One region of the Serratia surfactantfaciens genome, then DNA from elsewhere that is predicted to be linked to it. Evidence: predicted binding sites of a transcription regulator. Region 1 holds the regulator's gene; each other region holds the start of a gene.
The links. The regulator LexA, encoded in region 1, represses DNA repair genes until DNA is damaged. The targets are predictions, from matches to a motif close to TNCTGTATGTACATACAGNA.

Region 1 (5,082 bases):
AGGTTGATGCCCGCGGCGATGTGCGGCGGCACCAGGCCCTGGTGATACAGCACGTACGACAACAGCAGGTAGTCCATGTGGCTGCGGTGGCAGGGCACGTAGACGATCTCGTGCCCGTCCTGCGCCAGCTGGCGCACGCGCTCGGCGTTGGTGACGTTGATACCCTGATACAGCCGGTTCCAGGTCCAGCTCAACACGCGATCGGACAGACGCACGGTTTCGTAAGAGAAGTCGGCGGCGATCTCTTCCATCAGCGCGATAGCGTTCTGCTGGGCTTTCTCGTGCGAGATCTTCTTGCTGCGCGCTTCGTCCTCGACCGCTTTTTCGATCGCCTTTGACGCCAGCAGCTTGTTGAACAGATCCTGACGGGCCGGCAGGCTTGGGCCTACTGCGGCCAGGCGCTGACGCGAGAAGTGCATGCGCGCCACGCGCGCCAGTTTCTGCGCGATGGTTTTATCCGTGCCGTGCTCGGTGGCCATGCGGCGCAGCGAAACGGTGTTGGAGAAACGCACGAAGCTATCGCGGCCGAGCCACAGCACGGCGAAGAATTTCTGCACGCCATTCAACAGACGCAGGTGCGGCGTGCCGTGGCCTTCGCGGCCCGGCGAGCGGCCGAACATCACCGAAACTGGCAGCATCTGGATGTCGAGATCCGGATTGCTGCGATGCAGATCCAGATAGTCGTGGAACAGTTTTACCGACTCTTCTTTCGGGGTGTAATAGCGGAACACGCGCGGGCCGTCGTGAATGAACACGTAGCTCGGCAGCACGGTGCCGTCGATCTCCAGCGAGTCGAGCGGATCGGGCAGATCCTGCGCCAGGCACTGGGTGCGCAGCGTCAGCAAATCCGCCTTGGAATTGTAAGGCAAAACATACAAAATCGGCCGTGAGGGATCCAACCCTAGCTCGGTAACCGGATCTGATGGGATGACCTTACTTCTTACCAACAATTTAAGTGGTAAATTCAATAGTTTATAATAAATTTTACGCCAACCTGACATAACAACGTGAAGCCTCTTGTTAGCAATGCGCCGCAAGCATACCAGAAACCGGGTAGCAGATCTGTGGTGTTCGAAAACCGGGAGCCGTCAGCGCGGACTGTTCTAGACTCTTTTTATTATGACCGACCTCTGAGAAAGGCACGAAAACATGGCAAACCAAGCAACCGGCCTGACCCGCATCATCAAGGCCGCCGGCTATTCCTATAAAGGGCTTTCCGCCGCCTGGCAACACGAGGCGGCGTTCCGCCAGGAGCTGGTGGCGACCGTCCTGGCTATCATACTGGCTGTGTGGCTGGATGTGGGTGCGATAGCGCGCATTTTATTGATCGGATCGGTAGCGCTGGTGATGATCGTCGAGATCCTGAACAGCGCGATCGAGGCGGTGGTGGATCGCATCGGCAGCGAACATCACGAGCTGTCCGGCCGGGCCAAGGACATGGGATCGGCGGCGGTGTCGCTGGCGATCGTGCTGGCGCTGTTCGTTTGGGGCACGGTCTTATGGCAGCATTTCGGTTGACGAAAGGCGCCTACTGACTGATTTTTATTTATTCTTCGGTTCCCAATCCGCGCTTACCTGTATATACTCACAGCAAGACTGTATAAACAAACAGGGGGCGGAATGAAAGCACTAACTACCAGACAGCAAGAGGTCTACGATCTGATTCGTGATCATATTTCGCAAACGGGCATGCCGCCAACGCGTGCCGAGATCGCGATGCGTCTGGGGTTCCGCTCGCCTAACGCCGCCGAAGAACATCTGAAGGCGCTGGCGCGCAAAGGGGTGATTGAAATCGTCTCCGGCGCGTCGCGCGGCATCCGCCTGCTGATGGAAGAAGAGGAAGGCCTGCCGCTGATCGGCCGCGTCGCCGCCGGCGAGCCGCTGCTGGCGCAGCAGCACATCGAAGGGCACTACCAGGTGGATCCTTCCCTGTTTAAACCGAGCGCCGATTTCTTGCTGCGGGTGAACGGCATGTCGATGCGCGACATCGGCATCCTGGATGGCGATCTGCTGGCGGTGCACAAAACGCAAGACGTGCGCAACGGCCAGGTCGTGGTGGCGCGCATCGAAGACGAAGTGACGGTCAAGCGCCTGAAAAAACACGGCAACGTGGTTGAGCTGCTGCCGGAGAACAACGAATTCCAACCGATCGTGGTCGATCTGCGTCAGCAGAATTTCACTATCGAAGGGCTGGCGGTTGGCGTGATCCGCAACGGCGACTGGATTTAAACGCCGCGCCATCCGTACCGCTCCCTGTATCAATCGCCCCTGTTCTGGGGCGTTTTTGTTTCTGACTTTGCCCTTCGCCACTGTTACGGGAACATCTCATCATGCGTTTGATTTCCGCCTTCACCAGCGACACCGATAAAGCCCTGTGGCGCCTGGCATTGCCGATGATTTTCTCCAATATCACCGTGCCGCTGCTCGGACTGGTGGACACTGCGGTGATTGGCCACCTCGACAGCCCCATTTATCTGGGGGGCGTGGCGATCGGTGCGGTGGCGACCAGCTTTCTGTTCATGCTGCTGCTGTTCCTGCGCATGAGCACGACCGGCCTGGCGGCACAGGCGCTGGGGGCGCAGAACCCCCAGGCGCTGGCGCGCGCGTTTATGCAACCGCTGCTGCTGGCGCTGTTGGCCGGGGTGGCGATCGTCCTGCTGCGCTACCCGCTGATCGAACTGGCGCTGCAGATCGTCGGCGGCAATGCCGACGTGCTGGAACAGGCGCGGCGTTTTCTTGAGATCCGCTGGCTGAGCGCTCCGGCGGCGCTGGCCAATCTGGTGCTGCTGGGCTGGTTGCTCGGCGTGCAGTATGTGCGTGCGCCGGTGATCCTGCTGATCGTCGGCAACCTGCTGAACATTGTGCTGGATATCTGGCTGGTGATGGGCCTGGGCTGGAACGTGCGGGGAGCGGCGGCGGCGACCGCCATCGCCGAATACGCCACGTTGCTGCTCGGCCTGTGGCTGGCGTGGCGGGTGATGCGCCTGCGCGGCATCACCTTGCCGATGCTGTGTGAGGCTTGGCGGGGCGATCTGCGCCGCCTGCTGGCGCTCAACCGCGACATCATGTTGCGCTCATTGTTGCTGCAACTGTGTTTTGCGTCGCTGACCATCTTCGGCGCTCGCTTGGGGAGCGATGTCGTGGCGGTCAACGCGGTATTGATGAATCTGCTGACGTTCACCGCTTATGCGCTCGACGGCTTCGCTTATGCGGTGGAGGCCCATTCGGGCCACGCCTACGGCGCTCGGGACGACAGCCAGCTGCGCAAGGTGTGGCACGCGGCCTGTCGGCAGGCGGGGCTGGTCGCGTTGGCCTTTGGCCTGACCTATGCCGTCATCGGCCAGCAGATCGTGGCGGCGTTGACCTCTTTGCCGGAGCTGCGTGCGTTAGCCGCCCACTATTTACCTTGGCAGGTCATCCTGCCGCTGGTCGGCGTGTGGTGCTATTTGCTGGACGGCATGTTTATCGGCGCCACGCGCGGCGCCGAGATGCGCAACAGCATGGCGGTGGCCGCGGCGGGATATGGTATTGCGCTGTTCAGCGTGCCGCTGCTCGGTAACCATGGGCTCTGGCTGGCGTTGGCGGTGTTTTTGGCGCTGCGCGGCTTGGCGTTGGGCTGGATCTGGCACCGTCACCAGCTGCGTGGCAGTTGGTTTACTGCACGCTAGTCCAGAAACTTTGTTGGGTAATAAATTAGATTTTTTTATGCTTTCATTCATGTTTACTTACATGTTTTCGGTCCGGGCCTGTTCACGTTAGCTTCTTGTTTGTTGGCATTTTTTGTTTTTATTTTATTTATTAATGGTTTTTTATACTGGTTTTTTTATTTTAATTTATTTTTTTGACTAGAATTAGTCTTGTGGCTGGCGAATGAATGGGCGTGATTACCCTTAAGGTGAGGGCGTAATCAGCCAGAAATATTTCTGGTTAACCCCGGCCGGTTACAGGGATCGCTGATTCACCACAGGTTAACGGAGAGACTATGAATAAAGATCAAGCCGACGGTAACTGGAAGCAGCTTAAAGGCAAAGTGAAGGAAAAATGGGGCAAGCTGACCGATGACGATCTGACGGTCATCGAAGGGAAACGCGAACAGCTGGTCGGTAAAATTCAGGAACGCTACGGTTATCAGAAAGAGGCGGCCGAGAAAGAGGTGAAAGCCTGGGAAGATCACACCAAACACCGCTGGTAATTTGCAGGGCCGCCATTGAAGGCGGCACGCACAGCGCAGGCCGGCGTCGCCCCATCCTCTGGCGTCCCGGCCGCAGGTACAAGGAAGTACCTGACTTCGTATTGCTTACTTCTTCTTGATGGCGATGCTGTGATCGTGTTCGGCGCAGTCATGCTTGCTGTCGCAAGCCTCAACCTCCACGCAGCCGGCACACAGACCGTGCGCCTCCACCACGCTGTGCCGCAGCGCAAATCCGGCCTCCTGCGCCAGCTTCTGCAGCGTTTCTTCTACGCCCTCGGTAGTGCGTTCGGTCACCTGGCCGCAGCGATCGCAGATAAACAGCGCGGACGTATGCATCGGCTGTTCGAAGTGATGGCACAGCACGTAGCTGTTGGCGGACTCTACCCTATGGATAAAACCTTGCTCCAGCAGAAAATCCAGCGCGCGGTAAACCGTCGGCGGCTTGGCCTGCGGTTCGGCGACGCGCAGCAGATCTAGCAGGTCGTAAGCGCTGATTGCACCGGGTTGCTGAGTCATCAGACGCAGCACTTCCAGCCGTTGCGGCGTCAATCGCACATTGCGTTGCTGGCAGAGGCGTTCCGCCTGCGCCAACAGCTTTTCCTGGGTGGTTGAGTTCATCGCAAATATCCCGGTACGTAAAAAAGCCGATTTTACCATGATTACGGCGAATCGCCGAGAGTTGCCCCTTTTCCCCTGAGGATAGTGCAGAGAAAGGCGCGTTGGCCGCGTTAAACGAGAGGTGTATCACAACTTTTTCCCGCAGGCGGGCGGCAAATCAACATTGCCGATTTTAGCGCTGGAGAGCGGGCGGTGAGAGCGGTATAACGCGCCTCACCCGCGTTAAAAGCTGGAGCCCCGCGTGATGACGGAAAGAGAGAAATTGTTAAACG
Region 2 (5,082 bases), 2.3 Mb from region 1:
GTTATGCTTAGTTGAAGTTACGCGGTCACTGAAGAGCTCAAGATGAAATATCAGCAACTGGAAAATCTGGAGAGCGGTTGGAAATGGAAGTACCTGGTGAAGAAGCACCGGGAAGGGGAACTCATTACCCGCTACATTGAAAACAGCGCTGCTCAGGAAGCGGTTAACGAGCTGCTGAAGCTGGAAAATGAGCCGGTAAAGGTACTTGCATGGATTGCCGCCCATATGAATCCGGAACTGGATAACCGGATGAAGCAAACGATCCGCGCCCGCCGCAAACGTCATTTTAACGCAGAACACCAGCATACGCGTAAAAAATCTATCGATTTGGAGTTTTTGGTTTGGCAACGCCTGGCTGCTTTAGCACGCCGCCGCGGCGTTACGCTGTCGGAAACCGTGGTGCAGCTTATCGAGGATGCTGAACGCAAAGAGAAGTATGCGAACCAGATGTCGTCGTTGAAAGAAGACCTGAAGGCGATTCTCGGCAAAGAGCCCAAGTAAACGGGGCTGAGGGAGAGCCTTCGGTTGCGTATGGCTTTGAATGCTCGGATAAATTCAAGACGAAAAAAAACCCCGCAATGCGGGGTTTTTTACTAAGCGAGTAAACTTAGCCCTGAGGCTGAGTTACAACGTCTTTGATACCTTTAACTTCGATCTCTACGCGACGATCTGGTGCCAGGCAGTCGATCTGAGCTTTGGTAGCGCGGCCAGCTTTGTAGCCACAGGTGTTGCCTGTAACTGGATCAGCTTTGCCCATGCCACGTGCAGAGATTTTGTCTGACGGGATGCCTTTGGAGACCAGGTAGTCAACAACGCTTTGTGCGCGTTTTTCAGACAGTTTCTGGTTGTACTGAGCAGAACCAACGGCGTCGGTGTAACCCAGAACAACTACGGAACCGTCTTTAGGATCCATGGAGCTCAGCTGGGTGTACAGCTGATCCAGAGCCTGCTGACCTTGTGGCTTCAGAGTTGCTTTGTTGAAGTTGAACAGCACGTCAGACTTCAGAGTGAAACGCTTGGTTTCAACAACTGGAGCCGGAGCTGGAGCTGGAGCAACTGGAGCAACTACGTCATCCTGACCGAAGCGGTAAGAAACGCCCAGGCTCAGCATGGTGTTGTCTGGACGTGCGCCAACGGTACCTGCGTCACCGATGTTGCTTACGAACTGGTAGTCCAGGCGGGTAGCCCAGTTTTTGGTCAGTGCGTATTCAACACCAACAGCAGCCAGCGGAGAAACGCCGGTGTCGTGGTCGCTCAGGCGAGTGCCGTTGCCGTAGTTAGCTTTGGAGTCTGCGCGCCATACCATACCACCCAGACGAGTGTAGATGTCCAGATCGTCAGCAATTGGGTAGCTCAGTTTAGCGGCCAGTTGAACGCCCTGTGCTTTGAAAGCACCGTTGTTCACGCTGCCTTTGTAAGGCATGCGGCCGAGCCAGTCATAGCCCAGTTCGAAGCCCAGGTATTGGTTTGCCTGGTAGCCCAGGAACGCGCCTGCACCCAGCTGATCTTTGTGGGTTGGGCCGTTACCGATACCGTTCTGGTAACCGTTACCGTAGAAACCAGTGTCGTGGTACTGGGACCAGCCCAGTTTAGCACCGGTGTACCAGGTGTTATCTTTTGGAGCGGCTTGCGCTACGGTAGCGAAACCTGCCAGTGCCACTGCTAATGCGATAGCTGTCTTTTTCATTTTGCGCCTCGTTATCATCCAAATAGGCAATGAGCTTTAAAGCTGTTTTAAGCCCTTGGTTAAATTCCTTCGCCAAGGTTTAAGCCCTCGTTTGTTACTCGCCAGTTTTTCTGGCGTTATAGAGCAACCTTGGCGATGTAAAGTCTACAACGTGGCGCGAAAGTTACAAGTGTGATGTGATAAGGCTCTAAAAAAAAACGCGGAATCGTACATATTTGCTAACATTCTTCGCCTAAAAAAACGGCGATTCACCAGGCGTTTTTTCGTGCCAAACCGCAGCCGGACTAGCTTTCTGCCTGACCCCGCAAAGGTTCCCTTCACGGGGTGCGAAAATGATGGGAAAAATCCTAAATTTACTTAATGATACAAAGAAGAGTGAATTTTTAGGGTGGAACAGTGTCCGTGAGTCGGGCCAATGTCACGTTGAGGACGCATGATAAACCCGTAGGCATTACCCAATTCTGCCGCACGTCTTAATTTTAGACGATCCTCCTCCGTTAGCTCGGGCAACCAGCCGAGAACCACGCTGTAATTTCCCGTTTGCAGCGCTTTTTCCATCGCCTCAACCGTATTTACCGGGCTGATTTGGCTTAGCTGCACCATTTTATCCACCGGCAGGCCGGATTGCTGCAGCCATTGCTTGCTTAATTTTTGCTGCGGCGTCAGCCATAAAAACCAGCGAGACTGCTTGCCCAATTGCTGCAACAAGGGCAACAACAATTGAGCCACGGCGGGCTGGCGTTCGTTGTAAACAAGTTCACTGATCAAGCCATTCTCTTTGCCGACATCCGTGTTCTTCGCAACGTTGCGCGCTGTAAAAGCGCCTTGGCCGAAATGAGGTTGGTAGAGTGATTGAGTACGCATTGAGTTCCCGCCCGTCGTGTTACTGTATGTTTATACAGTATCCCTGATTTAGGATAAGATCAACCCAAATTTTCGTAGCGGCTCGCATAATTACGAACATTTTTTATACCGGGGTTTGTTTGGGATTGGCAGGCAGACGGATAGTGCGTATTTTTCTAATTAGTTGTTCGCGTTACTTTTTTCATTGATGAGAGAAATATTACGACCAGAACCTAAAACGGAGAAACGCTATGAAAAGGATGTCGACGAGTAGAATCGCGCAGGCTAAAAATTGCTTTGCGGCGCTGGGGGCCATCACCACGCGATCGCAGTTTGGCGGCTACGGCCTGCTGGCTGAAGGGGTCATGTTCGCCGTGATCGCAGAAGGCGAGCTGTATTTGCGAGCAACGGCGAGCATGGAGCCGGTGTTTCGCGCACGGGGAATGGTCAACATGGTCTATTCCAAGCGGGGCGTGCCGATCACACTGCGTTATTACTGGGTTGACGAGTCGCTGTGGCGCGAGTGCAACGAGCTGGTCGGGCTGGCTTGGCAGGCGGTCAGAGAGGCGCGCCGGGAGCAAAGGCTCAAGGCCGGCGATCACGGCAGGTTGAAGGCGCTGCCGAATATTGACGTCAATATGGAGCGTCTGCTGTGGCGAGCGGGCATTCGCAACGCCTATGATCTCCGATTGCAAGGCGCCAAGCGCAGCTATCTGCGTTTACTGCAACAGCAGACCAATCTGGGGCTGCGAGTCTTGCTGTCGCTGGGGGGCGCGATAGCCGGCTATCACCAGGCGGCGTTGCCGGCCGAATTGCGTAACGAGCTGGTGCGCTGGTTCGAACATACGATGGCGATGCGCCGTCACGGACATGAACCGGTGATTCAGGGCCCGTCGATCAGGCCCTGAACATTAGGTTGTCTTATTAATTTGGGCGTGCAGCGCGGTGAGCTCCGGCAGAAGTTCGAGCATCAGCCCCACCTGCTGCAGGACCAACTGTTCTTTGCTTTCCGGCTCCGGAACGGCTTTGCGAATGCGCTCAGCCAGCTGCTCCAACGCCTGTGCAACCCGCTGGCTGTTCTGCTCTTCCTGATGCAAGGCACCATCCACGTAACACACAGCGTCATTGAGCAGATCGAGCGTGGCGGGGGTACTCAGCCGCTCGCGATGCGCCCCCAATGCCGAGATATAGCTCAGAAGAGTGTGGTTCAGGCAGAGCAGGCGGAAGGCGGCCTCCTGCAGGGCCTTGTCGGCTTTGGGATCGGCGGACATGTTAGAGATGACCGAAGCCAATTCGGCGTCGCTGTTGTGGGCGTCCCGCCGCGCAATGCGGTAGGCGAGGCCGTTATCCTTACCCTGATGATATTGCACCAGAATGGCGTCCAGATAGCGGCAGTTGGCATTCAGCGTTTTATCCACCACCACCGGCAACTGGCGGAATTTCCAGTCCGGCCAGATAAAGCTGACCGCCGCCCAGGCGATGGCGCAGCCCAGCAACGTGTCGTAAACGCGCGGGGCAGCCACTTCGAACCCTTCGCCCAACAGGTTAAAGCACAATAATACCAGCAGCGTGATAAACATGGTGGCATGGGCATATTGCACGGTGCGGAAAGCGAAGAACAGAACGCCGGTGATAACGATCAACACCAGCTGCCCTTCCACTGAAGGTACGAAATAGAGGATTGGCAAACCGATCAGTATGCCGGCCAGGGTGCCGATGATGCGCAGCGCCAGGCGCCGGCGGGTGGCGTTATAGTTCGGCTGGCAGACGAACAGGCTGGTCAACAGGATCCAGTAGCCGTGCTGCATGCCGGTGAATTGAATGAAGGCGTAGCCTACGCACAGCACTGCCGACATGCGGATGGCGTGACGGAACAGGGCCGATTGGGGCGTCAAATGGCGGCTGATGCGCAGGCGGATGTCGCTCCAGCCGGTTAAGCGGTCGTCGGCCAGGCTGTTCTCTTCCGCCTGCCCGCTGGCCAATGTCTGCTCTGATTCGATATTGGCCAACTGCGCATCGATCGCATGCAGGTTTTTCAGCAGATGCGCCAACGCCTTGGCTTGCTCGGCATTGCCCTGGGTTTCGGCGATGCGCGTCAAGGCCTCCTGAATGCGGTTGAACGCCGGCTCAAAACGCGGGTTGTGCTGGTACTTTTGCCGTAGCAGGATGGATTGCGCCAGCTGGCGACAGGCGCGCGCCTGCATGCTCAGCAACCGCTGGAAGCGGAACAGAATGTCGCTGTGTCGGAATTGTCGGCTGAGCGCATGATACTGAACGTGGGAAGAGCTGGCGCGTTCGTGGATATCTTGGGCGACAAAATAGTAGTGCAAGGTGCGGCGAGTGCCGCGCTGGCCGCGATCGCCTTTCAGGCGCGTCAACAGCGAGGCTTTGGTTTGGTTGAGCAATGCAACCAAGGCGCTGTTGGCCATCGCGACATCCATCCACGGCAGGTCGGCGTCGCGCTCGGCATCGGGATCGAACAGGTTGGCTTTGGCGTCCAGATAGTTGGCCAATTGATCGTAGCAGCGCGCCAGGTTCTCTTGCAGCGGCCG
Region 3 (5,082 bases), 1.5 Mb from region 1:
GGGCATTCCGTTGGCGCGGCTGACGGCCGCCACGCCGCTGGCGGGTATGGCGATGCCGATGGCGCTGGCGAGCAAGATGCATGCGCTGGTCAATGACAAGGCGGCGCTCAAGGCGTGCCTGGCGGACAACACCTCGGCGGGAGCCTGGGTGACGATGCGGTTTTTGGTCTCGTACGCGGAGTATGCACCCGCCATTGAACCGGAAGCGTTCGACGTTTGCCCGGTTCTGTTGACGCAACCGGCGCAGGATCGCTGGACGCCGTTGCACCTGAGTGAACTGTTTCTGCGGCGCATTCGGCGGGTGCCGGTGACCACCGTGATGCTCGAGAACGCCGGGCATTATCCCCTCGAGCAGCCGGGCCTCGATCAGATGGTTGAAGCGGTGCATCGTTTTTGCCTGGCCGCGGCGGAGCGGTGAGGCGACGGCGCATGTTCTGAAGACGCCACTGCAGCTCAGCATGTTATCCACAGTTTTAGTGGATAACGTGTGTGCAAGGCAGAGTGAAACCGTTAGCAGGCGTAAAAAAAAATCGCTCAGAAAATTATTATATTACGCGTCAAACTGTGTTCTGACGGGGGATAGGGGGGGTTCACGCGTTCGCGTTTTGTTTATGCTTTACTGTATAAATATACAGTTTGGTTATGAATATGCTGAGCACTTCAAGGTTGTATGCTTTTTCACCAGGTGAGCCCCTGACGTTACCGCTGCTTGCCGATCGTGTGGCCTGCGGTTTTCCTTCACCGGCGCAGGACTATGTCGAGAGCCGGCTGGATATCGGCAAGCTGCTGGTGTGCCATCCTAACGCCACCTATTTCGTGCGCGCCAGCGGTGAGATGGAGCGAGCAGGATGGATCAGGCACTACCGACAGATTAAGAAACTGAGCATCCGAGAAACAGCAGACGCGACAGGCTACAGTACTTCCCAAGTTTGTCGCATTCAGGCCTTCTATAAAGAAGTTGAGACTGATTAAAAAGCAGCCTTAATGTACAATAATTTTCTATATCCAAACTGACCCCATGAACAATCAATGAGTTAGAGGTGAAAGATGATTTCATACAAAAAAACCATACCTGCTCTTGTCATATTCGCTTTATCTAATGCTGTGGCATATGCGAATGATTTCGACAAATCAAATGAAGCGATGGCAATTTCAGCAATAGGTTTTTCTGGCTCAAATGCTCGTGTTGCACATGATGTTTGTGGGGCAACCAATGAGAAAATTGATAAATATAAAAAACAAATAAAAGACTCATTAACTAGAACATTAAAGTATGAACAGTCAGGATTCGATACGCATTGGGATAATGGTTGGAAAAATGCTGATTTTTTGGTTAAGTCATTAAGTAATGATGAAGCCTATAAAAAAGAATATTGCCAAGAGGTTTTAGATGGAATTAATAATCCTGAAATGAATTAAGGATTATTCCTTATTCGGGGTTCTACGCCGGAACCCCAGATTTTTCCGTCCGCTGAAATTATCCCCGGTTGAGCAGCTTTATACCGTCAGCTCGCAGTGGACCATCAGGGGAAATGTGGCGGTACAGCGTTTGTCGGGTTATCCCAAGCTCCTGGCATAACGTACTGACTTTCGTCTCTGGCCGTCCCATTGATGCCATTGCCAGTCGCAATTTTATTGGCGTCATTTTGTAAGGCCGTCCGCCGTTCCTCCCGTGGGCTCTTGCTGAGGCAAGGCCTGCCGCTGTTCTTTGCGGCGCTGTACGCAGCAGAGACCGACGGCCGCGCGCGACTGGCTCGACACCCGCTTAGTCCCGCCCTCTGGTCAAATGCAGGCTGACGTGTACAGCCTGCAGGCAGAGGATTTCGTCTGGCAACCGGTATCGCCCGCCGTCGGCGCCGTTCGCAATGACATTCCCTCACTCATCCTGCCCATCGATACGCCAACGGTCTGAGTGCTGCATTATCCACAGTTTTGGTGGGTATCATGTGTGCAAACACACGTGAAGAACGCCAAAAGTTGCAGGAAAAATCACTCAGAAAATTATTATATTACACGGCAAAGTGCGATCCGCCGGGGAATTAGGGGTTGCACGCGTTCGCGTTTTGTTTATGCTTTACTGTATAAATATACAGTTTGGTTATGAATATGCTGAGCACTTCAAGGTTGTATGCTTTTTCACCAGGTGAGCCCCTGACGTTACCGCTGTTTGCCGATCGTGTGGCCTGCGGCTTTCCTTCACCGGCGCAGGACTATGTCGAGAGCCGGCTGGATATCGGCAAGCTGCTGGTGCGCCATCCTAACGCCACCTATTTCGTGCGCGCCAGCGGCGAATCGATGATCGACGGCAATATTCGGGATGGCGATCTGCTGATCGTCGACAGCGCCCTGACGCCAGAGCACGGCAATATCGTGATCGCCGCGGTGGACGGCGAATTCACCGTCAAAAAACTGCAGCGCCGGCCCGACGTGCGGCTGTTGCCGATGAATCCCGCCTACGCGCCTATCGTGTTCGACGACGAAGCGCAGCTGGAGATCTTCGGCGTGGTGACCTTTATCGTCTACGCGGCACTGTAGCCATGTTCGCCCTGGTAGACGTCAACAGCTTCTACGCTTCCTGCGAAACCATCTTCCGACCCGATCTGCAAGGGCGGTCGGTGATCGTGCTGTCCAACAACGACGGCTGTGTGATCGCCCGCAACGCCGAGGCGAAGGCGCTGGGCGTGCCGATGGGCGCGCCTTATTTCAAGATCAAAGAGGAGATGCGTCGCCGCAACGTCGCGGTGTTCTCCTCCAACTACGCGCTGTACGCCGATATGTCCCGCCGGGTGATGGACACGCTGGAGGAGATGGCGCCGGCGGTGGAGATTTATTCGCTGGACGAAGCCTTTCTGCGGCTGGACGGCGTGGCGCACTGCGAGGCGCTGGAACCGTTCGGTCATCGGGTGCGCGATCGCATCCGGCGCGAGCTGCATTTGACGGTCGGGGTCGGCATTGCACCGAGTAAAACGCTGGCCAAGTTGGCTAACTTTGCCTCCAAGAAATGGCGGGGGACCGGCGGCGTGGTGGACTTGTCCGATCCGGCGCGCCAGCGCAAGCTGCTGGCGTTAATCCCGGTGGAGGAGGTGTGGGGCGTGGGCCGCCGCCTGACCCGTCAGCTGCAGGCGATGGGCATTCACACCGCGCTGCAGCTGGCGGACTGCGATACCCGGCTGGCGCGTAAAACCTTCAGCGTGGTGCTGGAGCGCACGATACGAGAGCTGCGCGGCGAGTCATGCCTGCAATGGGAGGATGAAGCGGCGGCCAAAGAGCAGATCATCTGTTCCCGTTCGTTCGGCCAGCGCCTGACGCATTACCCGCACATGCGCGAGGCGATCTGCAGCTACGCCGAACGCGCCGCCGAGAAGCTGCGGCAGGAAAAGCGCTACTGTCGCAATGTGTCGGTGTTTATCAAAACCAGCCCGCATTCGGCGGGCGAAGGGTATTACAGCAATATGGGCACCGCCCGGCTGCAAACGCCGAGCAACGACAGCCGCGACATTATCGCCATGGCGGTGCGCGCGCTGGAGAGCATCTGGCAGGAAGGGCGACGCTACCTGAAGGGCGGCGTGGTGCTGGGGGATTTCAGCGCCGCCGCCATGGCGCAGATCGACCTGTTCGACGACTGTCCGCCGCGCCGCAACGGCAGTCAGCTGATGGCGACCATCGATCGTCTGAATCAGGAGGGGCGCGGGCGTGTGTGGTTCGCCGGGCAGGGGATCGTCAAGCCGTGGCAAATGAAGCGCGAAATGCTGTCGCCGGCCTACACCACCCGGCTGGCGGATATCCCGGTGGTGCGGCTGGGGGAGCGGGCGCCGCGCGCAGCCGAGTCGAAGGAAGAAAAACGCCGCGGGTAACAACCGGCGGCGTGGGTAGGCTGAGTGTTACTTCACCGCCGCCGGATCCGGCTTATCGGGGGCGATGCCGTACAGCACCATGGCGCGGTTGACCTCGCTGCGGGCGATACGGCCTTCGTCAGCCAGCAGTTTCAACGCGGCGAGCGCGATGAAATGGCGGTTGACCTCGAAGAACTCACGTAGCGCCTCGCGAGTGTCCGAGCGGCCAAAGCCATCGGTGCCCAAGGTGATAAAGGCGCGGTCCGGCAAGAACGGTTTGATCTGATCGCCGACGATCTTCATATAGTCCGTCGCCACCACCACCGGGCCAGGATGCGCCGCCAGCAGACTCTGTATATAAGGGACTTTCGGCGGGTCTTCCGGGTGCAGCAGGTTCCAGCGTTCGGCCGCCATGCCGTTACGGCGCAGTTCGCTCAGGCTGGTGGCACTCCAGATATCGCTGGCGACGCCAAAGTCCTCGGCCAACAGCGCCGCCGCCGCCAGCGCCTCGCGCATGATGGCGCCGCTGGCGACCAGCTGAGCGCGCGGGCTCTCTTGGTTTGCCGTTTCGTTCTGTTTGAGCAAATAGGCGCCCTGGATAATCCCGTCCTCCACGCCCGCCGGCATCGGCGGCTGCGGGTATCCTTCGTTGAGCAAGGTGATGTAGTAGTAAATATCCTCTTGTTCAACGAACATCCTGCGCATGCCGCTCTGAACGATCACTGCGAGTTCATAGGCATAGGTCGGATCGTAGGAGACGCAGCTGGGAATGACGGAAGACAGCACGTGGCTGTGGCCGTCGTCATGCTGCAAGCCTTCACCCATCAGGGTGGTTCTGCCGGAGGTGGCGCCGAGCAGGAAGCCCTTGGTGCGCGCGTCTGCCGCTGCCCAGGCGAGATCGCCCACCCGCTGCAGCCCGAACATGGAGTAAAAGATATAGAACGGGATTGTCGCGACATCGTGGTTGCTGTAGGCGGTGCCGGCGGCGATCCAGGTCGATATCGCGCCGGATTCGTTGATGCCTTCCTGCAAAATCTGGCCGTCTTTGGCCTCTTTGTAGTAGCTGAGCTGCCCGGCGTCTTGCGGGGTATACAGCTGGCCGAGCCAGGAATGGATGCCAATCTGGCGGAACAGGCCTTCCATGCCGAACGTGCGCGATTCGTCCGGCACGATGGGCACAATCAGTTTGCCGATGTTGGCGTCTTTGAGCAGCGTGCCGAGGATATTGACGAAAGCCATGGTGGTCGAC

Region 2: a site for LexA is predicted at 2,572-2,591, ahead of sulA (SOS-induced cell division inhibitor SulA). Genes of this name have one in related genera too.
Region 3: a site for LexA is predicted at 2,076-2,095, ahead of umuD (translesion error-prone DNA polymerase V autoproteolytic subunit). Genes of this name have one in related genera too.

What each region holds. Positions count from the first base shown of each region.
Region 1 covers NZ_CP016948.1:3,989,090-3,994,171, reverse strand. The annotation lists gene plsB (glycerol-3-phosphate 1-O-acyltransferase PlsB) at 1-1,001, opposite strand, end outside; gene ATE40_RS18700 (diacylglycerol kinase) at 1,150-1,518, shown strand; gene lexA (transcriptional repressor LexA) at 1,621-2,229, shown strand; gene dinF (MATE family efflux transporter DinF) at 2,331-3,668, shown strand; gene ATE40_RS18685 (CsbD family protein) at 3,983-4,192, shown strand; gene zur (zinc uptake transcriptional repressor Zur) at 4,298-4,810, opposite strand; gene ATE40_RS18675 (sugar O-acetyltransferase) at 5,055-5,082, shown strand, end outside.
Region 2 covers NZ_CP016948.1:1,169,120-1,174,201, forward strand. The annotation lists gene matP (macrodomain Ter protein MatP) at 43-501, shown strand; gene ompA (porin OmpA) at 608-1,687, opposite strand; gene sulA (SOS-induced cell division inhibitor SulA) at 2,045-2,551, opposite strand; gene ATE40_RS05480 (TfoX/Sxy family DNA transformation protein) at 2,782-3,438, shown strand; gene yccS (YccS family putative transporter) at 3,442-5,082, opposite strand, start outside.
Region 3 covers NZ_CP016948.1:2,494,743-2,499,824, reverse strand. The annotation lists gene ATE40_RS11770 (alpha/beta hydrolase) at 1-418, shown strand, start outside; partial or broken gene ATE40_RS24695 (S24/S26 family peptidase) at 643-834, shown strand; gene ATE40_RS24685 (hypothetical protein) at 1,048-1,419, shown strand; partial or broken gene ATE40_RS25070 (SOS response-associated peptidase family protein) at 1,733-1,912, shown strand; gene umuD (translesion error-prone DNA polymerase V autoproteolytic subunit) at 2,101-2,535, shown strand; gene umuC (translesion error-prone DNA polymerase V subunit UmuC) at 2,538-3,854, shown strand; gene aceE (pyruvate dehydrogenase (acetyl-transferring), homodimeric type) at 3,882-5,082, opposite strand, start outside.